DNA from 3 places in the Saccharopolyspora sp. NPDC045839 genome. Region 3 is predicted to be linked to each of the others. Evidence: riboswitches for the same ligand, from Rfam matches in the RefSeq annotation. Region 3 holds a riboswitch; each other region holds the start of a gene.

Region 1 (3,248 bases), on a different contig from region 3:
CTCTCGGTCGCCAGGTTACCGGGAGTAGATAATGCCGTGAGCGGACAGCGCGGGGAAGGCCGAGATCACGAGAGCGGGGGCGGACCGTCGCCCGCCCCCGCTCTCGATGGGTGTTCACTCGAGGGTGGCGGCCTGCACGATCGCGTCGCGCAAGGCTGCTCTCAGTCTGCCGACCTCCAGCGGCGACAGCACCGCGGTCTCGCCCGGCGGGGTGATCAGCACGATGTTCCCCTGGTTGACGAACACCGACATGTCCCGACGTCTGCCGGCGACATCGCGGCAGCTCACATGCCACTGCTTGGTGGGCTCCACGATCCCTAGCCTCCCTGTTGCAGTTCGCGCGCTCTGCCTCCAGCGCGCGGTGTTGATCGAGGGACGCAGTTCGGTATGAACCGTGACGGTATATGCCCAAATCAGTCGCGGGAGTGGTTCAGGGCACATCTCCATCGGGCGGCCTGGAAACTCCGAGTGATCATTCACTTGAACGGCGGTTCCCGGAAAAGCAGAAGTCCGCAGCTCCGTTCGAAGCTGCGGACGTGACTTGGCGGGCTGGGGCTCAGACCGGGCGGACCACCAGGCCGTTGGCCTCGGCGGTGAAGGTGACCGCCGCTTCTTCGAAGTCGGCGATCGGCAGTTCGTCGCGGACCAGCCGGTGCGGCGCGTCGAAGGCCTCCACGCGGATCTCGCCGGTGCTCAGCGTGCGCTCCGGGAAGTCCACGCCGCCGACCTTGACCTCCAGCTCGCTGCCCTGCACCGCGATGGTCAACCAACCGCCGGGCACCGTCAGCTGCTCGCCGTCGTAGGTCAGGGTGAGCCGGCTGGCGGCGGGGTCCTCGGAGCGGACGGCGACGTGCGAGATCGCGACGTCGCGGTGGCCCGAGTCGCCGGCCAGGGCGATCACGTCCCGCGTGACCTCCTCGGCCGGGCCGTCGCCCGGCTTCGGCGTGAGCACCGGGGCGCGCAGCTCGGCGGCCACCCGGTAGGGCTGCCACGACCCGGCGCCGATCAGGTTGACCACCGCGGTGACGTCGACGTCGGCCAGCAGCCGGGTGCTGCCCGGAGCCGGCGTCACCTCGACGGCGGCGACGTCGCGCCGGTTCAGCAGCTCGCGCAGCGCCTTCGCGCGCTGCCTGCTGTTGCGGTCGAATCCGCGGGTGATCGCCACCGTCCCCGAACCGGCGGCCGCCACGGCGGCTTCGGTCAGGTCCGCCAGCGGGGCCCAGATCCGGGCGGGATCCTCCGGCCGGGGTTGCCGGCGGGAACGGGCGAAGCTCGGGGCATCGGTCGTGGTTTCCATCATCAACCACTTTAGTCCGCGATGAAGGGTCCCCTTGCCCGCCGGTGGGTGCCTTCTCGATGTGAATTCGATCGCTGTGCCGATTCCGCCCAGGTTCGGGTTCGGGTGGGCCGATCGGAGCAGGCGGACGGCTCGGCGATCGGAGTGGTCCGGCCGCCGAACGGTCTTGTCGCGCGGCGCACCTGGGGCAATGCTGGGGCGATCATCGAGGGGGGCGGGATGACCGAGGTGCACTTCCCCGAACTCGGGCGCAGGCGGGCCGGTCGCGATCCGGCGCGCGGCGTGCTGGTGTGCTGGCTGGTCGCGGACGGCAGCCGGGTGCGGGTGGGCGACCGGTTGGCGGAGATCCGGATGGGCGGCGATTGCTGCGGCCGGACGGTCGGCTGGGTTTCCGCGCTGGCCACCGGCACGCTGTGGCACCAGGTGCGACCCGGCGAGGTGCTCACCGCCGGCGTGGTGGTGGGCCTGATCGACTGAGGCTGCGGCAGGGCGGGCTCTTGCGTTTCGAAGCGCCGGAGGTGCTTGGCACCGCCACGCGGAACGAGTTCGGAAACAGCAAGGTGGGCGTGGTCGTGAGCCGGGCCCGGTTGTTAGGTTGGTGGCAGTGACGCGGGGTGCCCGGCTGCCGGGCTGAGAACAGACCCGTTGAACCTGACCTAGCTCGTACTAGCGGAGGGACGTCATGGTTCCCAATGTGCTGACCATCGCCGGCACCGACCCCAGCGGCGGAGCAGGCGTGCAGGCCGACCTGAAGACCTTCTCGGCGCACGGCGCCTACGGCATGTCCGTGATCACCGCGCTGGTCGCGCAGACCACCACCGGGGTTTCCGAGGTCCACGAGGTGCCGCCGGAGTTCATCACCGCGCAGCTGGTCACGCTGCTCGACGACGTGCGGGTGGACGCGGTCAAGATCGGCATGCTGGCCAACGCCGAGGTGATCCGCGCGGTGGTCGAGGTGCTCGACCGCTACGCGCCGCCGCACGTCGTGCTGGACCCGGTGATGGTCGCCAAGAGCGGGGACCGGCTGCTCGCCCCGGAAGCGGTCGGCGCGCTGCGCGAGGAGCTGCTGCCGCGGGTGGACCTGATCACCCCGAACCTGCCGGAGGCCGCGGACCTGCTGGGCGAGCCGGAGCTCACCGACCCCGCCGACATGCCCGCGCAGGCCGAGCGGCTGGCCGGGCTGGGGGCGAAGCAGGTGCTGCTCAAGGGCGGTCACCTCGACGGCGGGACCAGCGTGGACCTGCTGTACGGCGACGGGATCGCCGAGTTCCTCTCCAGCGAGCGGGTCGCGACCACCAACGACCACGGCACCGGCTGCACGCTGTCGGCCGCGATCGCCGCGCTGCGGCCGCAGCGCGGCGACTGGCTCGAAGCGGTGCGCGAGGCCAAGGAGTACCTGACGGAGGCCCTGCGCGCCTCCGACCGGCTCGACGTGGGCCACGGCCACGGCCCGGTCCACCACTTCCACCACTGGTGGTGACCTTTCGGGATTCCAAGCTCGTTTTGCGTGGCGGTGCACGTAGCGGAACCTCAGACGCCGTCTGGACTGTGGGATCCCCGACTTATGTATGACCAATACACGGCATCGGGGCTGTCCTCGCCAGACGACGTCTGAGAACCCGCGGCGGTGCCGGTTGCGTAGGTGGGCTAAGCGGCTTCGTCGCTTAAGAACAAGAGCCAAAACCGACTTCCCGAACACCTGCAGAGCCCTGAGCACAAGGGCTTCCACACGCTACGAGAGGTTCTGATGAGCAAGCTGCCCGCTCCGCCCGCCGACGGTTTCTGCGCCAAGGCGTGGGCGCACACCGCCGATCTGCAGCAGGCGATCGTCGAGCACCCGTTCAACGCCGCGCTGACCGACGGCACCCTGGACCGCGACCGCTTCGCGTTCTACATCGTGCAGGACGCGCGCTACCTGGTCGGTTTCGCGCAGGCGCTGGCCGCCGCCGCG
Region 2 (3,248 bases), on a different contig from region 3:
TGGCGGGGTTGCGGCGGGAAGAACTGGCGCAGCTGGCCGGGGTGAGCGTGTCCTACTACACGCGCCTGGAGCAGGGCCAGTCGGTCAACGCCTCCGACGCGATCCTGGACGCCCTCGCCGGAGCCCTGCGGCTCGACGAGCACGAGCGCGAACACCTCCACCAGCTCGCCGCGCAACGTCCCCGGCCGCAGCGCCGCCCGCCGCTGGAACGGCTCGACCCTTTGACCCGCGACCTGATGCGGTCGTTCGGGGCCGTGCCCGCGCTGGTCCTCGGCAGGCGGAGCGACGTGCTGGCCTGGAACGCGCTGGGCCACGCGCTGCTGGCCGGGCACCTCGACCGAACCGCTCCGGAACGCCCGGCGGACCGGCCGAACCTGGCCCGGATGCTGTTCCTCGACCCGCACACCCGCGACCTCTACGCGGACTGGCAGCGCAAGGCGCGCGCCGTCGTCGGCAACCTCCGGCAGGTCGCTGGACGGCATCCCGAAGACGCCCTGCTGGCCTCGCTCGTCGGCGAACTGTCCATGAAGAGCCCGGAATTCGCGACGCTGTGGAGCGATCACCGGGTCAAACCCTGCGAAGCGGACGAGTACGAGCTGCGCCACCCGCTGGTGGGCTCGCTCGCGGTCGCGCAGCAGATCCTCGTGCCGGCCCGCTCACCGGAGCAGTCCGTGGTCGTGGTCACGACCGCGGACGGCTCCGGTGCGGAGAACGCGATCAAGCTGCTCGCGATGCGTGCGCGGGACTAGCTCTCCGAGCCGCGGCGGCGGAAGGCGCCGATGATCGCGGCCGCGAGGGCGGCCACGACGAACGACGTGAGCGCGGCGCTCATCCACGCCGGGACGGTGAAGCCGAGCGCCTCCCGCAGACCGGTCCACAGCCGGCTCCACCAGCCGAGTTCGCCCGGGTTGATCAGCTGGAACGCCGCGAAGCCCAGGAACCAGGCCAGCAGCATGCCCCAGCGGGACGGGGCCTGCGCGGACAGGTCGTAGCTGCGGCGGCGGCCGTGCAGGAAGTAGTCCACCGCCAGCACGCCGAACATCGGCACGAACACCGAGCCGATCAGCAGCAGGAAGTTCGAGAACTCGGCGATGTCCAGGGTCAGCGCGAGCAGGGTGATCAACGCCCCGATGATCACGCACAGCACCCGGCGGTCGGCGCTGGGCCGCAGGTTCTGGATGGAGACCGCGGTCGAGTAGGTGTTGGCGAAGGACTGGTCGACCTCGCGCAGCACCAGGATGCCGAAGAAGATCACCCCGAGCGGCACCGCCAGCATCGGGTCGAACACCTTGTCCGCGTCGCCGGCCACCATCGCCAGCCCGATCAGCCCCAGCAGGTAGCAGGCGATCTGGGTGACCGAGTAGCCCACCGTCGCGGCGGTGAACGCGCCGGACACCGACTTCGAGTGCCGCGAGTAGTCCGAGGCGACCGGGATCCAGGAAACCGCGACCGCCAGCGCGGCGTCCGCGCCGGGCCAGAAGCCCTGCCAGGAACCGGTGTTCATCTCCGGCAGCGGCTGCCGCAGCAGCTGGACGAAGAAGTACACCATCGCGATCGCCACCGCGATGCTGACGTAGCGGCGCAGCAGGCGAAGCGCGCCGAGCGGGCGCAGCGTGAGCACGGTGGTCAGCGCACCGGCCACCAGCACGTACAACCAGTGCGGGCCGCCGCCGAACAACGCCTCCGCGCCCTGCGCGATCACCAGGAGTTCGAACGTTCCCCAGCCGATCAGCTGCAGGATGTTCAGCACCGTCGGCAGGTACGACAGCTTGGTGCCGAACAGGCCGCGCAGCAGCATCATCGCCGGGGCGCCGGTGCGCGCTCCCGGAACCGCCGCGAGGCCGACCATGATGCTGCCGATCACGGTGCCCACCACGCACGCGGTGACGGCGGCGGCGAACGACAGCTGCGGCACACCGGCCGGCGCGAGCACGGCCAGGGCACCGCTGAAGCCGAGCAGGCTCACCCCGAGGTTGCCCCAGAACGCGCCCTGGTCGAGCACGCCGAGCGTCTTCGGCGCCGGTTCGTCCAGGGTGTGCGGAACTTCGGCACGATCGACGTCAAGCGCCATCAACAGCTCCCTACGCCGGCATTATCCGGACAGGTTCTGCGGTCGGTGGCGCGGTGGTGCCACCCTCTCAGCCCGGTACGCCCGAGCTCCCGCGTGGATCGAGTCGGCGACACCTTACCCCGATCAGGTGACAGATGCCAGCCGGGTCACCGGCGGCGGTTGCCGAACAGGCCGCGGGTGATCTCCCGCCCCAGGGCGCTCGCCGCCGAGCGGAAGAAGGACCGCACCGCGGGGTTGTCCATCGCCTTCTCCAGGAACCCCGCTGCTTCCGACTTTTCCGGCATTTCAGGCTTTTCCGGCGCGGCGGCGATCTTCCTCGCCAGGAGTTCGTAGGCGGATTCCCGATCGACGGTCTGCTCGTACTTCCCGTGCAAGCCGGACGAAGCGGCGGCGGCTCGCACCGCGTCCTCGCCGATCGTGCCCATCAGCGAGCGGGGCGCGCGGAGCCGGGTCCACGCGACCGGCGTCGGCGCGCCGGTCTCGGAGAGCACCGTCACGATCGCCTCGCCGATGCCCAGCGACGTCAGCGCCTCGTCGAGCTCGTAGTGCTCGGTCGCCGGGTAGGTCTTCACCGTGCGCGCCAGGGCCTTCTGGTCGTCCGGGGTGAAGGCCCGGATGGCGTGCTGGACCCGGGCGCCCAGCTGGGAGAGCACCGCGTTGGGCAGGTCGGTGGGCAGCTGCGTGCAGAAGAACACGCCCACCGCCTTGGACCGGATCAGCTTGACGGTCTGCTCGATGCGCTCCAGGAACGCCTTGGACGCGTCGCTGAACAGCAGGTGCGCCTCGTCGAAGAAGAACACCAGCTTCGGCCGGTCCAGGTCGCCTGCCTCCGGCAGCTCCTCGAACAGCTCGGCCAGCAGCCACATCAGGAACGTCGAGAACAGCACCGGGTCGGCCTGCACGTCGTCGAGCTCCAGCAGGTTCACCACACCCCTGCCGTCGACCTGCCGGAGCAGGTCGGCGACCGCCAGCTCCGGCTCGCCGAAGAACTCGTCCCCGCCCCGGGCCTCCAAATTGGACAGTGCCCGCAGGATCACACCAGCACTGGCGGCCGAGACCCCGCCGATGCCCTTGAGCTCGGCCTTCCCCTCGTCGCTGGTCAGGTACTGGATCACCGAGCGCAGGTCCTTGATGTCCAGCAGCGCCAGCCCGCGCTCGTCGGCCCAGTGGAAGATCA
Region 3 (3,248 bases):
GTTCCGCGGCGAACTTCCGGACGTCCTGGGTGATCTTCATCGAGCAGAACTTCGGCCCGCACATGGAGCAGAAGTGCGCCGTCTTGGCCGGTTCGGCGGGCAGCGTCTCGTCGTGGAAGGCCCGCGCGGTGTCCGGGTCCAGCGAGAGGTTGAACTGGTCGGTCCAGCGGAACTCGAACCGCGCCTTGGACAGCGCGTCGTCCCGCTCCTGCGCCCGCGGGTGCCCCTTGGCCAGGTCGGCGGCGTGCGCGGCGATCTTGTAGGTGATCACGCCGGTCTTGACGTCGTCCCGGTTCGGCAGCCCCAGGTGCTCCTTGGGCGTGACGTAGCAGAGCATCGCGGTGCCTGCCTGGGCGATCATCGCCGCGCCGATCCCGGACGTGATGTGGTCGTAGGCGGGGGCGATGTCGGTGGTCAGCGGCCCGAGCGTGTAGAACGGCGCCTCGCCGCAGAGCTCTTCCTCCAGGCGCACGTTCTCGACGATCTTGTGCATCGGGACGTGGCCGGGGCCCTCGATCATCACCTGCACGTCGTGCTCGCGGGCGATGTGCGTGAGCTCGCCGAGGGTCTCCAGTTCGGCGAACTGCGCGCGGTCGTTGGCGTCCGCGATGGAGCCCGGCCGCAGGCCGTCGCCGAGGGAGAACGTGACGTCGTAGTCGCGCAGGATCTCGCAGAGCTCGCTGAAGTGCGTGTAGAGGAAGCTCTCGCGGTGGTGCGCCAGGCACCACGCGGCCATGATCGAGCCGCCGCGGGACACGATGCCGGTGACCCGGTTCGCGGTCAGCGGCACGTAGCGCAGCAGCACGCCGGCGTGCACGGTCATGTAGTCCACGCCCTGCTCGCACTGCTCGATGACAGTGTCGCGGTAGATCTCCCAGGTCAGCGCGGCCGGATCGCCGTTGACCTTCTCCAGCGCCTGGTAGATCGGCACGGTGCCGATCGGCACCGGCGAGTTGCGCAGGATCCGCTCGCGGGTCTCGTGGATCCGCTTGCCGGTGGACAGGTCCATGACGGTGTCGCCGCCCCAGCGGGTCGCCCACACCATCTTCTCCACCTCCTCCTCGACCGAGGAGGTCACCGCGGAGTTGCCGATGTTGGCGTTGACCTTCACCAGGAACTTCTTGCCGATGATCATCGGCTCGCTCTCCGGATGGCAGCGGTTGGCCGGGATCACGGCCCGGCCCGCGGCCACCTCGTCGCGGACCAGCTCGGGCGACACGCCCTCGCGGACGGCGATGTACTCCATCTCCCGCGTGATCACGCCGGCCCTGGCCCAGCCGAGCTGGGTCCGGTGCTCCCGCCCGTCGGTCCACCCCGCCCGCATCCGATGAAGTCCACTATGGACGTCGACGATGGCGTTCTCGTCGGTGTACGGCCCGGAGGTGTCGTACACGTCGAGGTGCTCGCCGTTGGTCAACTCGATGCGGCGGAATGGCACTTGCAGGCCGGATTCGGTGTTCCGGAACACCTTTCGCGAGCCGCTGATCGGCCCGGTGGTGATCTGGGTTCCGCTTTCGGACGCGTTCGGACGCACGTCGGCCACTGCCATCCACTCCCTACGCCGGCATTACCCGGTCAGGTTCATGCGGTCGGCGGCCCCGGAGTTCTCCAGCCGCCCTCTCAGCCCGCTCTTGGTGCGAGCTCCCGCGGTGTTGATTTGTCGCTGCCCGAGGCTAGCCGGGAGACCGCGGCCTGCCAACCCCGATTCACCCCGATGACGGCAGGCTGGTTTGCCGTTAGGCTCATGACCAGGGCGATCGCGACGTTGTCAGGGGTGGTGAGTACGGTGCGTGATGACATCGATACAGGAGGTGATCGCGCTTTGACTGCTGCCCCGGCGCTCGAGCCCTCGACGTGGCACGAGCTGGTGGAAGCCTGGCGGAATGTGCAGCTGCCGGGCAAGGGCTGGCGCGCGGAGATCATCGAAGGAGTGATCGTGATGACGCCGCCGCCCGGAAAGCCGCACAACAAGGTCAATTCCCGTGTAATCAAGGCGTTGGCCCGGGTGATCCTGGATGAGTGGGAGTTGGCTACGGCGCTGGGGGTCGTGATCCCGGCAACCGGTGAAACCTACGAACCTGATCTCGCGGTGGTCTCACGTGAAGTGTTGGATGCAGATCCGCCGGGTGATCCTGTTGTAGCGGATCAACTGCTGCTCGCTGTCGAGATCACATCGTGGAGTAATGCCAAGACAGATCGGGAAACGAAGCTCAGGGGGTACGCACTTGGTGGTGTGCCGCTCTATCTCCTGATCGACCGATTCCGGTCTGGTGGGCCATCGGTATTGCTTTACTCCAACCCTGAGTCCGGCAGTTATCGAGAGATGTCCTGCGTGCCTTTCGGTAAACCTGTCGAGTTGCCCGATCCGTTCAACTTGACGCTTGAAACCGGGGATTTCTGAGGTTCAGTCTTCGTCTTCGGCGAAGGGGTCGCCGGATTCCGCCGGGTCCCAGGTCAGGCCCGGGATTCCCCAGCCGTTGCGGCGGACCATCTTCTTCGCCGCCCGCGCGTGGCGGCCCATCAGGCGGTCCAGGTAGAGGTGGCCGTCCAGGTGGTCGGTCTCGTGCTGCAGGCAGCGGGCGAAGAAACCCGTCCCCTCGACCTCGATCGGCTTTCCGTCCACATCGGACCCGGTGACCTTCGCCCGGCTCGCCCGGCCGGTCGGGTAGGACTCGCCGGGCACCGACAGGCAGCCCTCCCAGTCGTCGTCCGGATCCGGCATGGTCTGCGGGATCTCGGACGTGGTCAGCTCAGGGTTGACCACTACGCCGCGGTGCTGGACGCCCTCGTCGTCGGGGCAGTCGTAGACGAACACCCGCAGGTCGACGCCGATCTGGTTGGCCGCGAGCCCGACCCCGTTGGCGGCGGCCATCGTCTCGAACATGTCCTCGACGAGGGTGCGCAGCTCGTCGTCGAAGTGCTCCACCGGGCGGGTGGGGTTGTGCAGCACCGGGTCGCCGACGACGCAGATCGGGTGAACAGCCATGAGCGGGACTTTAGCGGTTTGGGCAGTCGGGGCGTCGGGGTGTTCCGGGCCCGGTACTCGCCGGTGTGATCCGCTCCCGCCGGGATTCCGGGCATGGTGTAATTGAGGAGGAATCACAGCTGTGTGATTCCAGCGAACGCGGGAAGTCCCGAATCGCGAGGCGAGGAGCCAGATGGACGCCGCCCAAATGCTGACCGCGCAGGAGATCGCTCGTCAGTGCGAGCAGCTGGCGCGCCTGCAACAGCGGAAGCCGGAATCCGAT

What was found. Region 3 has a riboswitch for thiamine pyrophosphate ahead of thiC (phosphomethylpyrimidine synthase ThiC). Riboswitches for the same ligand answer to the same signal wherever they lie in the genome.
Region 1: linked by a shared signal. The riboswitch ahead of thiD (bifunctional hydroxymethylpyrimidine kinase/phosphomethylpyrimidine kinase) and the one ahead of thiC (phosphomethylpyrimidine synthase ThiC) in region 3 are both predicted to bind thiamine pyrophosphate.
Region 2: linked by a shared signal. The riboswitch ahead of AC07EQ_RS01845 (purine-cytosine permease family protein) and the one ahead of thiC (phosphomethylpyrimidine synthase ThiC) in region 3 are both predicted to bind thiamine pyrophosphate.

What each region holds. Positions count from the first base shown of each region.
Region 1 covers NZ_JBWKKH010000008.1:272,007-275,254, reverse strand. Annotated here, with positions in the region: gene AC07EQ_RS14780 (hypothetical protein) at 115-312, opposite strand; gene AC07EQ_RS14775 (hypothetical protein) at 557-1,297, opposite strand; gene AC07EQ_RS14770 (hypothetical protein) at 1,403-1,774, shown strand; TPP riboswitch at 1,898-1,992, shown strand; gene thiD (bifunctional hydroxymethylpyrimidine kinase/phosphomethylpyrimidine kinase) at 1,980-2,777, shown strand; gene tenA (thiaminase II) at 3,045-3,248, shown strand, end outside.
Region 2 covers NZ_JBWKKH010000001.1:442,792-446,039, forward strand. Annotated here, with positions in the region: gene AC07EQ_RS01840 (helix-turn-helix transcriptional regulator) at 1-749, shown strand, start outside; gene AC07EQ_RS01845 (purine-cytosine permease family protein) at 746-2,071, opposite strand; TPP riboswitch at 2,062-2,174, opposite strand; gene AC07EQ_RS01850 (helicase HerA-like domain-containing protein) at 2,218-3,248, opposite strand, start outside.
Region 3 covers NZ_JBWKKH010000010.1:136,525-139,772, reverse strand. Annotated here, with positions in the region: gene thiC (phosphomethylpyrimidine synthase ThiC) at 1-1,549, opposite strand, end outside; TPP riboswitch at 1,537-1,658, opposite strand; gene AC07EQ_RS16820 (Uma2 family endonuclease) at 1,745-2,401, shown strand; gene AC07EQ_RS16815 (peptide deformylase) at 2,405-2,986, opposite strand; gene AC07EQ_RS16810 (DUF3263 domain-containing protein) at 3,159-3,248, shown strand, end outside.